Regions from separate parts of the Kitasatospora sp. NPDC085464 genome, predicted to be linked through region 2. Evidence: riboswitches for the same ligand, from Rfam matches in the RefSeq annotation. Region 2 holds a riboswitch; each other region holds the start of a gene.
The links. Region 2 has a riboswitch for cyclic di-AMP ahead of ACIGG8_RS13955 (hypothetical protein). Riboswitches for the same ligand answer to the same signal wherever they lie in the genome.
Positions count from the first base shown of each region.

Region 1: linked by a shared signal. The riboswitch ahead of ACIGG8_RS13085 (NlpC/P60 family protein) and the one ahead of ACIGG8_RS13955 (hypothetical protein) in region 2 are both predicted to bind cyclic di-AMP.
Region 3: linked by a shared signal. The riboswitch ahead of ACIGG8_RS36410 (transglycosylase family protein) and the one ahead of ACIGG8_RS13955 (hypothetical protein) in region 2 are both predicted to bind cyclic di-AMP.

Region 1 covers NZ_JBITTM010000012.1:116,520-122,294, reverse strand. The annotation lists gene ACIGG8_RS13095 (NYN domain-containing protein) at 1-911, shown strand, start outside; gene ACIGG8_RS13090 (NlpC/P60 family protein) at 1,112-2,149, shown strand; cyclic di-AMP (ydaO/yuaA leader) riboswitch at 2,487-2,640, shown strand; gene ACIGG8_RS13085 (NlpC/P60 family protein) at 2,651-3,772, shown strand; gene ACIGG8_RS13080 (NlpC/P60 family protein) at 3,995-5,041, shown strand; gene ACIGG8_RS13075 (hypothetical protein) at 5,221-5,775, shown strand, end outside.
Region 2 covers NZ_JBITTM010000013.1:110,137-115,911, forward strand. The annotation lists gene ACIGG8_RS13935 (TetR family transcriptional regulator) at 1-155, shown strand, start outside; gene ACIGG8_RS13940 (alpha/beta hydrolase) at 438-1,580, shown strand; gene ACIGG8_RS13945 (phenolic acid decarboxylase) at 1,648-1,977, opposite strand; gene ACIGG8_RS13950 (esterase/lipase family protein) at 2,600-3,490, shown strand; cyclic di-AMP (ydaO/yuaA leader) riboswitch at 3,783-3,948, shown strand; gene ACIGG8_RS13955 (hypothetical protein) at 3,950-5,236, shown strand; gene ACIGG8_RS13960 (hypothetical protein) at 5,314-5,775, opposite strand, start outside.
Region 3 covers NZ_JBITTM010000058.1:43,773-49,547, reverse strand. The annotation lists partial or broken gene ACIGG8_RS36425 (DUF501 domain-containing protein) at 1-295, opposite strand, end outside; gene ACIGG8_RS36420 (septum formation initiator family protein) at 267-749, opposite strand; gene eno (phosphopyruvate hydratase) at 891-2,177, opposite strand; gene ACIGG8_RS36410 (transglycosylase family protein) at 2,447-3,250, opposite strand; cyclic di-AMP (ydaO/yuaA leader) riboswitch at 3,256-3,422, opposite strand; gene ACIGG8_RS36405 (cytochrome P450) at 3,666-5,120, opposite strand; gene ACIGG8_RS36400 (SDR family NAD(P)-dependent oxidoreductase) at 5,387-5,775, shown strand, end outside.

The sequences.
Region 1 (5,775 bases), on a different contig from region 2:
CCCGGCTGGTGGAGAAGCTGCAGGCCGAGCTGGCCGAGGTGCGGGCCACCGCGCGGGCGGACCTGGACCGGCAGCGCGTGGAGTTCGAGGGCGTCCGGCGGGAGGCCGAGTCGCTGCGCAAGAAGGTGCGGTCGCTGGAGAGCGACACCCGCCGGGCGCAGGCCGAGACGCGTCGGGTGGCCGGGGAGCTGGAGGCGGTGAGGGCCCAGGGCGCCGCCGAGCGCAGTGCGGCCGAGACCGAGGCGCGGCGGCTCAAGCACCGGCTCTCGGAGCTGGAGAACGCCGCCGAGCAGGGCCGCCGGTCGGCCCGCGAGGGGCGCAGCGTCGAGGACATGCGGCTGCGGCTGCTGCTGGACACCGTGCTGCAGTCGGCCCAGGGCCTGCAGCGGGAGCTGGCGCTGCCGGTCGCCCAGATCCGCCCGGCGGACCTGGTGGAGGCGGTGGTGCCGGGCGCGGCCTCGCCGCACGACGTGGCGCGGCGCGGGCTGGCCGAGGACGACCCGGCGCTGCTGGACCAGCTGCTGGCGATCCCGCAGGTGCACCTGGTGGTGGACGGCTACAACGTGACCAAGACCGGCTATCCGACGCTGCCGCTGGAGCAGCAGCGGATCCGGCTGCTGGGCGGGCTGGCGATGCTGGCCCAGCGCACCCAGGCGGAGGTCACCTGTGTGTTCGACGGCCAGGACCTGGACGTTCCGGTGATCATGGCGCCGCCGCGCGGGGTCCGGGTGCGGTTCAGCCGGACCGGGGAGACCGCGGACGAGCTGATCCGCCGTCTGGTGCGGGCCGAGCCGCAGGGCCGTCCGGTGGTGGTGGTCTCCGCCGACCGGGAGGTCGCGGAGGGCGTGCGGAAGGCGGGCGCGCGCCCGGTGGCGTCGGTGCTGCTGCTGAACCGGCTGGCGCGGCCCTGAGCGTCGGCCCGCTAGGATGACACCTGGTCAGCGCCGCGTCCACGACCGTGTGCGGGTGCGGTGAAGCCGGTGTGGTGAACGGGGTTCACGCCTTCGGGGGAGTGGCAAAGCGGATAGATCCGCACTAGGGTCTGGCGTCAAACCTATTTTCCGGTTCCTCATCCGATCGGGTGAGTCCGTTGGAAGAAGGAGCCGGTCCCTTGGCCTCCCACCGCCGTCCCAAGCAGCCGAGCCGCGCGCGGATCTCCGTGCTCACCGCTGCCGCTGCGACCGCGGTCGCCCTCTCCGCCCAGGTGGCCGCGCACGCCGCGCCGCAGCCGAACAAAACGGACGTCAAGGCGCAGATCGACCAGCTCCAGGAGGAGCAGGAGCAGGCGGCCGAGAAGTACAACGGCGCCAAGGAGCGGGCCGACCAGCTGCGCAAGCAGGCCGACCAGCTGCAGGACCAGGTGGCCCGCGGCCAGGAGCAGATGACCCAGCTGCAGGGCGGCCTGGCCGAGGTGGCCGGCGACCAGTACCGCAGCGGCGGCATCGACCCGTCCGTCCAGCTGATGCTCTCCTCCGACCCGTCGGGCTACCTGGAGAAGGCCTCGACGGTCCAGCAGGCCAGCACCACCCAGGCCGAGGCGCTCAAGTCGCTGCTGGACGAGCAGCGCCGGCTGGACCAGGAGAAGGCCGAGGCGGCCGCCGTGCTGGCCTCGCTGGACAGCACCACCAAGGACCTGAACCAGGCCAAGGCGGACGTCAACACCAAGCTGCAGGCCGCCCAGGACCTGCTGAACTCGCTCAGCGCCGCCGAGCGCACCGCGCTGAAGGCCCAGCAGGCGCAGGACGACCGGGCCTCGCGCGGCAGCGACCGGGTCGACCTGAGCAACCTGCCGCCGGCCAGCGGGTACGCCGCGGTGGCCGTCGCCAAGGCGATGAGCAAGCAGGGCTCGCCGTACGTGTGGGGCGCCACCGGTCCGAGCACCTTCGACTGCTCCGGCCTGATGCTCTGGGCGTACGGCCAGGCCGGCGTCTCGCTGCCGCGCACCTCGCAGGAGCAGGGCCACTACGGCACCGCGGTGCCCGGACTGGCCGCGGCCCAGCCCGGCGACCTGGTCATCTACGGCGGTGACATGCACCACGTCGGGATGTACATCGGCAACGGCATGGTGGTCCACGCGCCGCACACCGGTGACGTGGTGAAGGTGATGAAGGCCGACGCGATGCCGATCAACACCATCCGCCGGGTCTGACGGCCCGACACCCTCCGGGGGCCCCGTGCGGGCCCCTGTGATCCGCGCCACCTCCGACGGGGTGGCGTTCGGGTTTTCGACCGTTTCGCGAGCGGCGGGTGAGGCCTGATCAGCCTTGCGTACGGTCGTGATCACCATCGGTCATTTTCACAAAAGAACTTGGGCAATCTTCCGTCTTTTTTCTGACAAGGATTTGAACCGATCACGGTTCAGTTACTAGGGTCGTGCTTCGAACCACCGCACTGTCGATCACCCAGCCAGGGTGGCGGCGGTGGTTACCGCCGAGTTCGCGAGGCAGCGGGGCAGGTCGAAGCGACTGCCCGACAGGGGAGCCCAGTGGTCGGGGGCGCTGCGGAGCGGAGCCGGGGAACCACGTTCCTCCGGGGTGAATCGGCGCCAGGTCGGCCGCTGGAACGGCCGTGAGGCGTCGTAGGGCATGCTTCCGGCCCGAACCCGTCAGCTCACCCGGTAGGCGGACGTAGGAAGAAGGAGCCCGCCTTCGTGGCGTCCCATCGTCGTCCCAAGCCAGCAAGTCGCGCCCGGGTCTCGATCCTGACCGGTGTCGCCGCCGCTGCCGTCGCCCTCTCCGCGCAGTCCGGCGCCCACGCCGACCCGCAGCCGACCAAGGACCAGGTCAAGGAGCAGGTCGACCAGCTCAACGAGCAGGCCGAGGTGGCGACCGAGCAGTACAACGCCGCCCAGGAGAAGCAGCAGACCCTGGAGAAGCAGGTCTCCGGCCTGCAGGACCAGGTGGCCCGTCAGCAGGCCCAGGTGACCGAGCTGCAGGGCGGACTCGCCGAGATCGCCGGGGAGCAGTACCGCAACGGCGGCATATCCCCGACCGTCCAGCTGATGTTCTCGTCCAGCCCGGACAACTTCCTCAACCAGGCCGGTGCGCTGAACCAGGCCGGTGACACCCAGAAGAACCAGCTGAAGCAGCTCCAGGAGCAGCAGCGCAAGCTCGACCAGGACCGCACCGAGGCCCAGGGCAAGCTCGCCGAGCTGGAGTCGACCACCCAGCAGCTGAAGGCCTCCAAGGACGAGGTCCAGGCCAAGCTGAAGGCCGCCCAGGACCTGCTCAACACCCTGACCGAGCAGGAGCGCCAGGCGCTGCGCGCGGCCGAGGAGAAGGCCGCCGCCGACGCCAAGGCCCAGGCCGACGCCGCCGCGAAGGCGCAGCAGAACGCCGACCGCGCCTCGCGCGACAACAGCCGCACCGACCTCTCCACGCCGTCGTCCACGCCGGCCGGCAAGCTCCCGGCCCCGGGCAGCTCGCGCGGTGCCGCCGCGCTCTCCGCCGCCGCCTCCAAGGTCGGCAGCCCGTACGTGTGGGGCGCCACCGGCCCGAGCTCCTTCGACTGCTCCGGCCTGATGGTCTGGGCGTTCAACCAGGTCGGCGTGTCGCTGCCGCGCACCTCGCAGGAGCAGGCCCACGCCGGCACCCGGATCGGCACCGACCTGTCCCAGGCCCAGCCCGGCGACCTGCTGATCTTCTACGGGGACGCCCACCACGTCGGCATCTACGCCGGCAACGGCCAGGTGCTGCACGCCCCCAAGCCGGGTGCGTCGGTCCGCTACGAGGCCGTCACCAACATGCCGCTGAGCGGCATCGTGCGGGTCTGACCCCGTTCGGCTCCTCGCAGGCCCGGTCTTCCACCGCGGAAGGCCGGGCCTGCGGCGTTGGCGGCTGCTCGGGCTGATGTCCGATTGGGGGTCAAATATTCGGGTCCGTAGGGGTTTGGACTCGCTTGCCCGGACTCGCTAACGTCTGCCACCGGACTCCCGCTCGACGGCCGCCCGCCACGGGCGGCCGCGGGGCCGCGCCGCAGGATTGGAGCCGCTGCCGTGCTTGTGCACCGCCGTTCCCAACTGCTCGCCCGTGCACTGGTGCTGACGGCGGCCGCCACCACCGCGCTGGGCGTGGCGACCGGCGGCGGCGCCCACGCCGCCCCCGGCAGCCCGGACCCGGCCGACCGCAAGGACGTCCAGGCGCAGGTCGAGCAGCTCTACGACGAGGCCGAGCAGGCGTCCGAGCAGTACAACGCCGCGCAGGAGGCCCAGCGCCGGCTCCAGGGGGAGACCACGATCCTGCAGGGCGAGATCGCCGTCGCCCAGGACCAGCTCAACGAGCTGCGCGGCGACCTGGCGACCGTCGCCGGGGCCGAGTACCGCGGCGGCGGGATGACCCAGACCGCCCAGCTGATGCTGTCCCCCGACCCGGAGGGCTACCTCGCCCGCGCCCGCACCATGGGCCAGGCGTCGCAGCGGCAGCAGGAGACGCTGCACGAGCTGGTCACCCGCCAGCGGTGGCTCGACCAGCGGCGGACGGAGGCCACCGGAAAGCTCGCCGAGCTCGACCAGGCCCGCCGCTCGCTCGCCGACGGCAAGCAGCAGATCCAGCAGCGGCTGGCCAGGGCGCAGAAGCTGCTCAACGGCCTCGACGCCGCCGAACGGGCCAGGATGACCGCCCAGGACGCCCGGGACGCCGAGCAGCGCGCCACCCGCGGCACCGACCGGCTGGACCTCGGCACCGCCCCGCCCGCCTCCGAGCGCGGGGCGGCCGCGCTGGCCGCCGCGGTGCGCATGATCGGCTCGCCGTACGTCTACGGAGCCACCGGGCCCCGCGCGTTCGACTGCTCCGGTCTGATGTACTACAGCTGGCGGCAGGCCGGAGTGACCCTGCCGCGAACCTCGCAGGCCCAGGCGTACGCCGGCCGGCGGATCGACCTTTCCGAGGCGCGACCGGGAGACCTGGTGATCTTCTACCGGGACATGCACCACGTCGGCATGTACGCCGGCGGCGGCGTGATCGTGCACGCCCCCTACCCGGGCGCCAAGGTCCGCTACGAGAGCGTCAACGCCATGCCGGTCTCGGGGGTGGTCCGGCTCTGAGCGCGTCCCCTTCCCACCCCGCCGGACCCGATCCGGCGCACGTACCCCGCCGCGCGCTGTCCCGGCGGGGTGCGCTGCTGCTCGCGGTCGGCGGGCTGGCCCAGCTGTCGCTGCCGCCGCTCGCCCCGGCGGCGGCACCGGTCGGGGCGGTCGCCGACCGGCGCGCCGCGGTGGCGGCGGTGCTGGCGGAGCGGGCGCGCACGCTGGAGGCCCGGTCGGGGCTGCCGGTGGCCGAGGCGGCGTACCGCAACCTGGTGCTCGCCGCGGGCGGCGGGCCCGACCGGCTGACCGCCGTGGCCGACCTGGCGGTGCGGATCGCCGGGTACGACGACCACCCCGTGGTGTACCCGCGCCGGATCGAACTGGCCGCGGCCGCGGACGGCTGGCGGGTCGAGCGCGAGGAGAGCGCCGACGGGCCGCCGGCGCTCTGGGACTTCGGCGCCGTCCGGCCGGCGCCGGGCACGCACAGCCTGGTGCTCGCTTCGGCCGACGGCCCCGACCCGGCCGGGCTGGTCGTGGTGGGCGACCGCGCGGTGCCCGCCGTCGAGGAGGTCTGGGGCGACGCCTGGCCCGGCCGGCTGCTGCTCGAACTGCCCGCCACCGAGGAGCAGTTCGCCCGGCTGCTGGAGGGCGACCCGGCGGGCTGGGCGGACATGGCGGCGGTCACCGTGGCCGCCCCCGGCGCACCCCGGAACACCCCGGCGGACCGGGTGCTGGTCAACCCGGAGGCGTAC
Region 2 (5,775 bases):
CCGCCGCCGCCGCGACCGCGGCGATCCGAGTGGCGCTGGAGCAGTGGGCCTCCTCCGGCGCCCCCGCCACCGGCCCCGGGTCCCCGCACGACCTGGGCGCGCGGTGCATGCGCGAGCTCACAGCGGGGCTGCGGCTCTGGGAGCGGGTGTCCTGAGCCCGCGCGGGCCTCGACGCGGGGCGGGCGGGGGGAGTGTCACCAGACGGGTTTCAGATGACAGATGACAGATTTCGAAATCTGTCATCTGAAACCCGTCATCTGTTGTCTGTCGTCTGAAACCTGAAGTCCGGCCGTTCCCCGCAACCTCCCAGCCGTCATCAGGCTTCTCCCAGCTGGCGCTAGGGTTGGTGATCGCGCCCCGGCGGGGGAACCGGGGTGACCTCCTCGGATGTCCCCAGCGGAGGGGACTGGAGTTCGAGGCGTGGGAGCAAGCAGGACATGGGTCTGACGAGCCACAAGATGTTGGCGCTGACCGTATTGATAGCCGTCGTGGTGATGGGGGGCACGGTCTGGCTGTGGCCGAGACTGGCCAGGAAGACCTGGCAGGCGGTGATCGGCCGGATCGGCGCACTGCTCGTCACCCAGCTCGCGGTGCTCTCGGCCCTGGGCCTGGTGGCGAACAACTACTTCGCCTTCTACAGCAGTTGGGGCGACCTGCTCGGCACCGGCGACACCGGCCCGGTGGTGATCCACAACAAGGCGGACGCCTCCGGGCGCCTCCTGGTGGAGACGATCGGCCACGCCTCGGTCAAGGGCGGTGGCGCGATGGGCCGTGAGCCCGGCCAGTCGGGCGAGATCCGCAAGGTCCGGATCGACGGCGCGGTCAGCCGGCTGTCGACCGAGGGCTACGTCTACCTGCCCCCGCAGTACTTCCAGCCGGAGTACGCGCACAAGCAGTTCCCGGCCGTGATCGTCAGCACCGGATTCCCAGGAATCGCCGAGAACCTGATCACTCGGTTCAACTACCCGGGCGCGGCGCTCAAGCTGCTGCAGGAGGGCCGGATGCAGCCGACCGTCATGGTCCTGATGCGTCCCTCGCCCGCGCTGCCGCAGGACACCGAGTGCGAGGACATCCCGAACGGCCCGCAGTCCGACACGTACTTCACCAAAGACGTGCCCGCGGCGATCCAGGCCAGCTTCCGGGTCTCCTCGGACCCGCAGGCCTGGGCCTTCATGGGCAACTCGACCGGCGGCTACTGCGCGCTCAAGTTGGCCATGCGCCACCCGGACGTCTTCCCGACGGCAGTCGCCCTCTCGGCCTACTACGACGCCGCCGACGACCCGACCACCGGTGACCTCTTCGGCGGCAGCAAGCAGCGCCGCGACGAGGCCAACCTGATGTGGCGGCTGAAGAACCTGCCCCAGCCGAACGTGTCCCTGCTGCTGGCCGGGACCAAGAAGGGCGACGGCGACTACCGGCGGGAGACCGAGGCCTTCGTCGACGCCGCGCGGAGCCCGATGAACGTCTCGTACAGCATGTTGGAGAACGGCGGCCACAACTTCGAGACCTGGAGCGCACTGCTGCCGTCCTCGCTGGAGTGGCTGTCCCAGCACCTCAGGGTCCCGAACCCGACCGCCTGAGGACCGTCCGAACGACCGAACCCCCGGGGCCTGAACGCAGGGCCCGAGGCTTCGGTCGTCCCGCGGTTCAGGCCACGCGCTCCAGCGTTCCGGTGTGCAGCTGCCCGACCCGTCCGCCCTCGCCCTCGAAGGTCCAGAAGGCCCGGACCGTCAGCTCGTTGAGGTCCATCACGTGGCTGACGGTGATCCCGCTCTGCTCCGTCCAGCTGACGAAGTAGATCTCCGGCGCGACCTCGGCGACGTGCAGCCGCACGTCCTCCCACTGGCCCGCGGACTCGCCGAGGCCCTCCCAGCGCAGCCGCGTGCCGTCGGCCGAGTAGGTGTTGCGGAAGGCCGCGCCGTTGTCGGCCCGGAAGACGTAGGTACGGCCGGCGAAGGCGGGCAGGGACGCGGTCATGGTGGGGCGGCTCCTCGTTTCCGGTGTGGTCGTGTTGTGCACTGCGTAAGATGTCGGACCTCCAATTTATCCGACCGGGTGCACACGGTCATCGCTTTGCCACGGTACGGATCGCCACCGCGCTGCCCACCGGGTGTGCGACCGGCACATGGGCACCCGTCGCGCACCGGTCCTACCGTCCGGCCATGAGACGCACCCCCACGACCGGTACCAGCGCGAGACACGCCCGCGTGAGACGCACCCCCACCACGCTCACCGCCGTCCTACTGGCCCTCGCCGCCATCATCCTCGGCACCTCCGCCCCCGCCTCCGCCCGAGCGGGGACCGCCTCCGCCCGAGCGGGGACCGCCACTGCGGCCCTCACCCTGGAAGCCGCCTTCCCCGCCCCCGGCAACGGCTGGGCCAAGGTCGAGCGCTACCTCGACACCACCCCCGGCTTCCGCACCGAGCAGTTCCCGTCCGACGGCCGCGGCGACCAGGACGGAGCCCGCCGGACGTACTTCGGCACCGGTGAGCCCTCCTCCGGCCGCTTCCTGCTCTACTCCGCCACCGGCTGGGACACCGGCAGCCGGGCCACGCCCGTCCTGCTGGTCCACGGCGCCGACGACAACGCCGACCGCGCTTGGGCGAACCCGGGGAGAGCGGCACCTGCGGCGCCGCGACCTGCCCGTCCACCGGCCTCGCCCAGTACCTCGCCGGCACCGGCCACCGGGTCTTCGCCATCGGCTTCGCCCACAAGCACGGTGACAACCTGCTCCAGGCGCAGGCCGTCGGCGACGCGATCGCGCTGATCCGGGCCCGCCTCGGGGCCCCGCAGGTCGACGTGGTCGCCTGGAGCAAGGGCGAGGTCGCCGCCAGGGCGTACGTGTCCTCGGTGCGGCCGTCCTGGGGGCGGGCGTACGCGGGCGACGTGCGCCGCCTGGTCACCCTCGGCGGGCCGAACGGCGGGCTCGACTACGTCTACGCCCACGGCTGGTCGTTCGACCTGGCGACGTGGCCGGCCTGCGGCGGCACCGCCAACGCGCCGTCCCCGCACCTGTACATGACCTGCTACGGCACGTACACCGCGCAACCCTGCCTCGGCGTGCTGCCGACCGGCGGGTACGACTGCTACCCGGGCCAGCGCCAGCTGCTCGCCCGCTGGGATGGCAGGTACGGCGTGGACGGCAGCGCCCAGGACTGGTGGACCACCTACTACGGCGGCCAGGGGTTCTACACCTCCGGCCAGGGCATCCAGGCGGCGATCGACGCGGGCTCCCTGATCGCCCCGCTCCAGCAGGCCGGGGTCCCGGCCGCGGTGCGCACCTACCTGCTGGCCGGCGGGTCGGCGGACATCCCGGGCGTGCTCAACGAGAACCGCGGGCCCAGCGACGGCATCGTGTTCACGGCGAGCGCCCTGGACACCACCGGCATCGCGACGGTCGGCGGCACCCGGCTGCTGAGCGGCCTCGACCACCTGGAGCTCGGGTGGGCGCCGGAGGCCGAGAGCCAGGTGGACGCCTGGCTCGGCTGAACGCCCGGCCGGAACGCCCGGCCGGAACGCCCGGCCGGAACGCGCAACCGGAACGCGCAACCGGAACGCCCGGCCGGACACCCGCAGAGCCACCCCGTCGGGCATCGTTCCAGGCCACGTGAACTGATCAACTCGGCCGCCACACAGCGTCGTTGATCGACACCACTGTGAGCTGCGCGACAACCCGTCCGCCGGAGTTGTCCGTTCACGTACGGCCTGCCTAGCCTGCAACGGTCGTCCGCCCCTCGCGGACCCCGCCGCCGGGACGCCGAGTCCCGTCCACCCGTCGGCGGGTCACCGAGCACCACAGCGGACGGGAGCGGGGAAACCAAGGTCGGCGCCCGGCCCGTGCGCTCGCGCGTACGGGTCGAGGCTAGGGGTGAAGCCGCTCCACAGGCGGCCGGGCAACTGCAGCCCGAACCCGACAGCTAACCTCGCAGGCGTCGCAGAGGTCACCTCATGCCCAAGCCTGCTGCCCGGCGCCGCGCACCGCGTCACGCCCGCCCCTCCCACCGCGGCCGCAACGCCGCCTTCGCCGCCACCGGGGCGCTCGCCATCAGCGGCGCCGGCCTGCTCGGCGTGCCGTCCGTCACCGGTGCCCAGGCGGCCACCGCGCCGACCGTCACCCAGGACCGGCTCGCCCCCGCCACCATGGTCGCGGGCAAGGCCGCCACCGCCTCGCTCGGTCTGCACTCCTCGGCCTGCTTCACCGCCAAGACCGTGGGCGTGGGCGTCCGCGACGCGCGCGGCACCAACCTCGACTTCCCCGGCAACGCCTCCAACGTGCAGATCTGCCCGAGCGGCGTGAACTTCACCAGTGGCGCGCGCACCCTGCCGGCCGGGACGTACACCGAGTTCGGATTCTGGCAGGACCTCGGCGGCGTCTGGCACAACCTGCCCTCGCAGCAGCTGGTGGTCTCGGCCACCGCCACCCCGGCCCCGGCGCCGACCCCCACGCAGACCCCGAGCGCCACCGCGACCCCGAGCGCCACCGCGACCCCCGCGCCGACCCCGAGCGCCACGGCGAGCCCGACCACCCCCGCGCCGTCCTCCCCGGTCGCCGGCAAGTCGCTGGCCTGGTCCGACGAGTTCAACAGCGCCATCTCCTGGGGCCAGCGCTGGGTCGGCGACAAGAGCACCGCCTACAAGTACGGGAACCACAACCCGGACGACAACAAGCTGGACTGGCTGAACAAGAACAACGTCAGCGTCGCGAACGGGGTCGCCACCTTCACCGCCACCTCCGGCGGCCCGGCCCTGGAGAACGGCAAGCAGTCCTGGAACACGGGCTTCCTGACCACCGAGGGCTCCGGCGAGGGCTTCCAGGTCAAGACCGGCGACTACGCCGAGACCCGGGTCAAGCTGCCCGCCGGCACCGGCGCCTGGCCCGCCCTGTGGACCTGGAAGAACGGCAACGGCGAGGTCGACTCCTTCGAGTACCACCCCGACAACCCGAACCTGCTGGAGCTGACCAACCACGTCAACCCCGGCAACGCGAAGTACTACACCGACGCGAGCGCCGTCGCGAAGGACCAGTGGGTGACCATCGGCACCTACTACGGCGCCAACTCGGTGGACTGGTACGTCAACGGCGCGAAGGTCTTCTCGGACGGCAAGGGCGTCGGCGCCAACTGGTCGGCGTACCTGATCCTCAACCTCTCGGTGTGCGCGGGCCAGTACCACCCCGCGCCGCAGGGGACCGCTCCGATCACCATGGCCGCCGACTACGTCCGCGTCTACCGGTAGTCGGGTAGGACGTCCCACCGGTCACCGGAAGCCGGCGGCCGCTCGCCGGCGGCCGGTGACCGGTGGGTCGACGTGGTTCAGGAGCCGTCGGCCGGCTCGGCGACCGTGATGTCGAACGGCTGCCGGTGGTTGCTCTCGTCCTGGTCGTCCGCGCTGCGCACCGCGACCCAGCCGCCGCTCAGGGTTCCCACGGGCAGATCGGGATCCAGCCGGACCGGGACGAGGGCGGTCGCGCTGCGCCCCTCCTTCAGCCCGGGGCCGAAGACGCAGCGCACCCGGTGGCCGCCCTGGAACACCTCGCAGTCCTCGGGGAAGAACGGGCCCACCGGGGTCACACCCGGCGGCAGGGTGACCACGACCGTGAACGGGGAGGCGGTGGTCTCCGGGCCCCGGTTGGCGACGAAGGCGTGGATCGTCGTGGTGCCGTCGGGCGCTGCCGCCTCCGGGTCGAGCCGGACCACCTGCAGGCGGGAGTGGGACGGCTGGGCGACCAGGGCCGGCAGCGTCGACACCCCGGGGCCGGCGGACCCGCCCGGTGC
Region 3 (5,775 bases), on a different contig from region 2:
CCAGCTCCGGGTCCTCGGCGAGCCGGGCCGTCTGGTCCTTCATGACGCCTTCCGCCTCCAGGGTGCCGATCAGCGAGGCGGCCTTGGGGCAGGTCAGGTAGTAGAGCGTCGGGAACGGCGTGCCGTCGGGCAGGCGGGGAGCCGTCTCCACGACGTCCGGGTTGCCGCACGGGCAGCGGTGGGCCACGCCGCGCAGGCCGCGCGGCACCCGGCCGAGCTGGGCGGCGATGGCCGCGACGTCGGCGTCGGAGACGGCGGGGTGGTTCTCAGTGGTCATGGGGGGAGGTGTCTCCAACGGGGGACGGTGGGAGCGAAAGGGGGGTGCCGGGGGCCGGCGCGGCGGTGTCGGCGGCGTCGACCGAGTCCCAGATGCTGGTGTACCAGGGCTTGGCGGCCGTCGCCTGACCGGCAGCCACCCCGGCGGCGGGGGCGCCGGCGGCGGACGAGGAGGGCTTGGCGGAGGCCTGGTCGGCCGGATCCACCGCGATGTACGGGGTCTCCCCCGGCACCGCGTAGTGCAGCCGGGCGCGCGCCTGCGCCTTGACGTACTCCGGGTCCTGCCAGCGGGCCCGGTCCCGGCGCAGCTGCTCGACCTGCCGGCGCACCTGGTCGGCCTTCGCCCGCTGGGCGGAGATCTCGGCGCGCTGGGAGATGAACTGCCGCGTCGGGTAGGCGAGGATCGCCACCAGTGAGCACAGCACCAGGACGAGGACGGTCGCCCGGCTCGTGAACCGAGGCCGGGCCGCCAAGCCCGGGATCCTCCAGCCTGCCATCTCCCGTATCCCCTCCTGGTCGCGACGGTGCCCCGCCGTCCACCCTACGGGGTGAACGGCGGGGCACCGGTCAGGCTTGCGCTACCGGGAGCGCTCGGCCCTCGTGACCTCGCGGTCTCAGCCCTCGTGCTTGAAGCGCGGGAAGGCGCCGCGGCCGGCGTACTCGGCGGCGTCGTCGAGGATCTCCTCGATGCGCAGCAGCTGGTTGTACTTGGCGACGCGCTCGGAGCGGGCCGGGGCACCGGTCTTGATCTGGCCGCAGTTGGTGGCGACGGCCAGGTCGGCGATGGTGACGTCCTCGGTCTCGCCGGAGCGGTGCGACATCATGCAGCGGTACCCGTTGCGCTGGGCCAGCTCGACGGCGTCCAGGGTCTCGGTCAGCGAGCCGATCTGGTTCACCTTCACCAGCAGCGCGTTGGCGGTGCCGGTCTCGATGCCCTTGCCCAGGCGGGCCGGGTTGGTGACGAACAGGTCGTCGCCGACCAGCTGGACCTTGTCGCCCAGCTTGACGGTCATGGCCTTCCAGCCGTCCCAGTCCGACTCGTCCAGCGGGTCCTCGATGGAGACCAGCGGGTAGGCGGCGACCAGCTCGGCGTAGTACTCGATGAGCTCGGCGGCCGAGAGGGCCTTGCCCTCGAACTGGTAGGCGCCGTCCTGGTAGAACTCGGAGGCGGCGACGTCCAGGGCCAGCGCGACGTCACGGCCGGGCACGTAGCCGGCCTTCTGGATGGCCTCGGTGATCAGGTCCAGGGCCTCGCGGTTGCTGTCCAGGTTCGGCGCGAAGCCGCCCTCGTCGCCCAGGCCGGTGGACAGCCCGCGCTCCTTCAGCACGCCCTTGAGGGTGTGGTAGACCTCGACGCCCCAGCGGACGGCCTCGGAGAAGGACTCCGCGCCGATCGGGGCGATCATGAACTCCTGGATGTCGACGTTGGAGTCCGCGTGCGAGCCGCCGTTGAGGATGTTCATCATCGGGACCGGCAGGACGTGCGCGTTCGGGCCGCCCAGGTAGCGGAACAGCGGCAGGTCGCTGGCCTCGGAGGCGGCGTGCGCGACGGCCAGCGAGACGCCCAGGATGGCGTTGGCGCCGAGCGAGGACTTGTCCGGGGTGGCGTCCAGGTCCAGCATGGCCTGGTCGATCAGGCGCTGCTCGGTGGCGTCGTAGCCGACCAGCTCCGGGCCGATCTGCTCGATGACGGCGAGGACGGCCTTCTCCACGCCCTTGCCGAAGTAGCGGTTCTTGTCGCCGTCGCGCAGCTCCAGGGCCTCGAAGGCACCGGTGGAGGCACCCGACGGGACAGCGGCACGACCCGTGCTGCCGTCGTCGAGGCCGACCTCGACCTCGACCGTGGGGTTGCCGCGGGAGTCGAGGATCTCACGGGCTACGACGACATCGATGGACGGCACGAGGCATCTCCTTGCGGAAGCAGGGTCCCGCTGACGGTGGCGCTGTCGGCGGGACGATTGCGGAGTCGTTACGGACCAGAGCCTAACCGCCCGGGCTCTCCAGGCCACGTCGGCCTCGGTCCCGTCTCAGCGTGTGGCCCCGCTACCCACCGGTAGTTCACCTGCTTGTCCCAGCTTGTCCCACCGGATCGGGCGAATGCGGACGAAGGGGGCCGGCCGGACCGACCCCCCGTCACGCGTGTCGCCGGTGCCACCAGGGACACGCCGGCTCAGCCGAGGTGCAGCACCTGGCCGGGCAGGATCAGGTCCGGGTCGCCGCCGACGGTGGAGCGGTTCTGCTCGTACAGCGCGTGCCAGCCGCCGGACACGCCCTGGGTGGCGGCGATGGTCGACAGCGTGTCACCGGCGTGGACGGTGTAGTCGTGGCCGGTCTGCGCGACCGGGGCCGGCTGCGCGGGGCGCGGGGCCGCGTGCTTGGGAACGTACTGCTGCGCCGACTGGTCGACGGGCTTCTCGGCCTGCACGGGGGCGGCGTGCTTCGGGGCCTGCTTCTGTACGGGCTTCGCGGCCGGCTTCTCGGCGGGCTTCTGGACCGGCTTCTCGGCCGGCTTCTGGGCCTGCCGCTTGGGCGTCTGCTGCTGAGGGGCCGACTGCGGCTTGGAGTCCGAGGAGGTGTCGACGGACGCCGGGGCACCGCCCTTGGTCAGGCCGGCCTTGACGGAGCAGACCGGCCAGGCGCCGGGGCCCTGCGAGGCGAGCACCTTCTCGGCGATCGAGATCTGCTGCGCCTTGCTGGCCTGGTTGGCCTGCGCCGCGTACGAGGTGCCGCCGTACGCCTTCCAGGTGCTGGAGGTGAACTGCAGGCCGCCGTAGTAGCCGTTGCCGGTGTTGATGCTCCAGTTGCCGCCGCTCTCGCACTGGGCGACGGCGTCCCAGGTGGAGACCGGGGCGGCGGAGGCGCCGGTCGCGGTGAGGAGCGGCATCGCGAGTCCGACGCCGGCCACACCGGCGACGGCGATGGCCTTCTCGGTCTGGGTGCGACGACGGTGACGGCCGGTTCCAACGAACAGCATGAAGAGGTCCCTCTCCGCACGCCTGCGAGGTGAGCTGTCGGGTTCGGACCGGGAGGTGGCCCGGCCGCCGTACGCGGAAACGATTCCGCTCGGGCGGCTTCACCCCAAGCCGTGGGGACGGCAACAAACCTGGTTCCCCCGCCCCTGCCCAGGGTTCTGGTCGGTTTCCCGTGACGCGGCGGGCAGGATTCGGCGTTCCGCGCACGAGGTCCGCAGCTGCGAACTCCAGGGAGAGTAGACAGATCTTCAGACCGATCACAAGCTCATATCCCGGATATCACACAGAAATTACGGCACGTGTCCGATCGCCTACCAACGGCGCCACTATGTCGGCATTGATGGGGTTTCACACCCCACCGGGAGCACGCCGGGCGACGTTCCGTCAGCGCGCCGCCCGGCGTTCCGCCACCTCGCGTCAGTTCGCCGGGGGCGCGGAAGGAGCGTGCGGCGGCGTATGCGGGGAGCGGCTCTCCGGAGTGAATTCGACCGGGAGTTCCCGCAGGCCACGCATGATCAGACCGCCCCGCCAGCGCAGATTCTCCGGGCTTTCCGCGAGCTGCAGATCGGGCAGCCGGGAAAGCAGCGTGGCCAGTGCGGCACGCCCCTCCGAACGGGCCAGCGGAGCACCGATGCAGTAGTGGATGCCGTGCCCGAACCCCAGGTGCGGATTGTCCGTCCGGGCCAGGTCCAGGGTGTTCTCGTCCGCGAACCGGGCCGGATCGCGGTCCGCGGCGGCCAGCACCACCAGCACCGGATCGCCGACCGGGATGTCCACCCCGCCGATGGTCACCGGACGCGTCGCGAACCGCCAGGTCGCCAGCTCCACCGGCCCGTCGTAGCGCAGGAGTTCCTCGATGCCCGTCTCCAGCAGCGCGCTCTCCCCGCGCGCCACCGACTCCTGCAGCAACCGGCGCTGGCCCGGGTTGCGCAGCAGCGCGTACGTCCCGTTGCCGATCAGGTTCACGGTCGTCTCGAAACCCGCGAAGAGGAGGATGAAGGCCATCGCCGCGGCCTCGTTCTCGGTCAGGTGCTCACCGTGGTCGCTCGCGCGGATCAGGCCCGAGATCAGGTCGTCCCCGAGGTCCGCCCGCTTGCGGTGGATCAGCTCCAGCAGGTACGCCCGCATCCGCTTCACCGCCCGCCCCACGCCGCCGCGTTGGCCGCCGCCGTGCCGGATCATCATCCCGGCCCAGTCGCGGAAGTCGTCCTGGTCCTCGGCCGGCACGCCCAGCATGTCGCAGATCGCGTAGATGGGGAGCGGGAAGGCGAACTCGTGGATCAGGTCCGCCGAGCCGCGCTGCGCGAAGCCGTCGATCAGCCGATCGGTGAGCTGCTGCACCCGCGGCTCGAACTCGGCCACCCGGCGCGGGGTGAACGCCTTCGACACCAGGCGGCGCAGCCGGGTGTGGTCCGGCGGGTCGATGTTCAGCAGGTGCGTCATCAGGTCCGCCTGCCGCTCCCCCGGAATGCCCACCCGGCCGGTGCGGTGCGCCTGCTCGCTGTGGTGCGCCGGGTTCTTCGACAGCCGGGCGTCCGCGAGCGCCTGCCGGGCGTCCGCGTACCTGGTCACCAGCCAGGCCTCGACACCGCTCGGCAGCTTGGTGCGGTGCACCGGGGCGTGCTCGCGCAGCCAGGCGTAGGCGGGGTACGGATCGGCGGCGAACTCCCAGGTGAACAGCTGCGGAGCGGCGGCGTCGGGCTGCGGCGCGGCGGCCTCGGGCTGCGGCGCGGCGGCGTCCGACTGCGGGGCGGCGGCGTCCGACGGGGTGGCGGCGTCCGACTGCGGGGCGGCGGGCCGGACGGGACCTGCGGGCGGGGTGGCGTCGGACGGGGTGGCTGCGGGCCGGGCGGGGTCGGGCTGAGCTGGCATGGGTCGACCGTATCCGCTGGGTGCGCTCCCCCCTCCGCCGACGGCTCGCGACCCCCGTGACAACGGCGTACGACGGGCGCGCCAACACTCCGTGGACGACCCGTGGACGGTCCGTGGACAGCTCTTGGACAGCTCTTGGCCGGACGGCGGGCGTGAGCCTGGTCACCTGAGGGGTAATCCCTGTTGCGGAGGGTCAGGTCGTGCCTACGATCCTCCGCAGTACGCGTGGGCGCCGGTGCGGTGTCGCCCACAGGGAGGAGCAGACCATGCGGGTCAGCGGGTCAGTCGTCGTCATCGCGGTACTCGACGGCGGGTCGGGCGCCGACCTCGCCCGCCGGTTCTCCGCGGCCGGCGCCGCCGGAATGCTGATCGCCGACCAGCACGTCGGCATCGCCGAGGACCTCGCCGCCGAACTCGACCGGCCGGGCTGCCCCGTCGTCGGCGTCTCCGGCGACATCCGCCGCCCCAGCGACGTGGCCGCCCTCGTCGACACCGCGGAGAAGCACCTCGGGCCGATCGACCTGTTCGCCGTCGCCGGCCCGGACGGCGAGCGGATCGTCTCCCTCGCCGACCTGCCCGACCACCTCGACCTGGAACGCCTCGCCGAACTCGTCGTCCTCGTCGGCGAGGCCATCGGCGAACTCGTCCCGCCGCA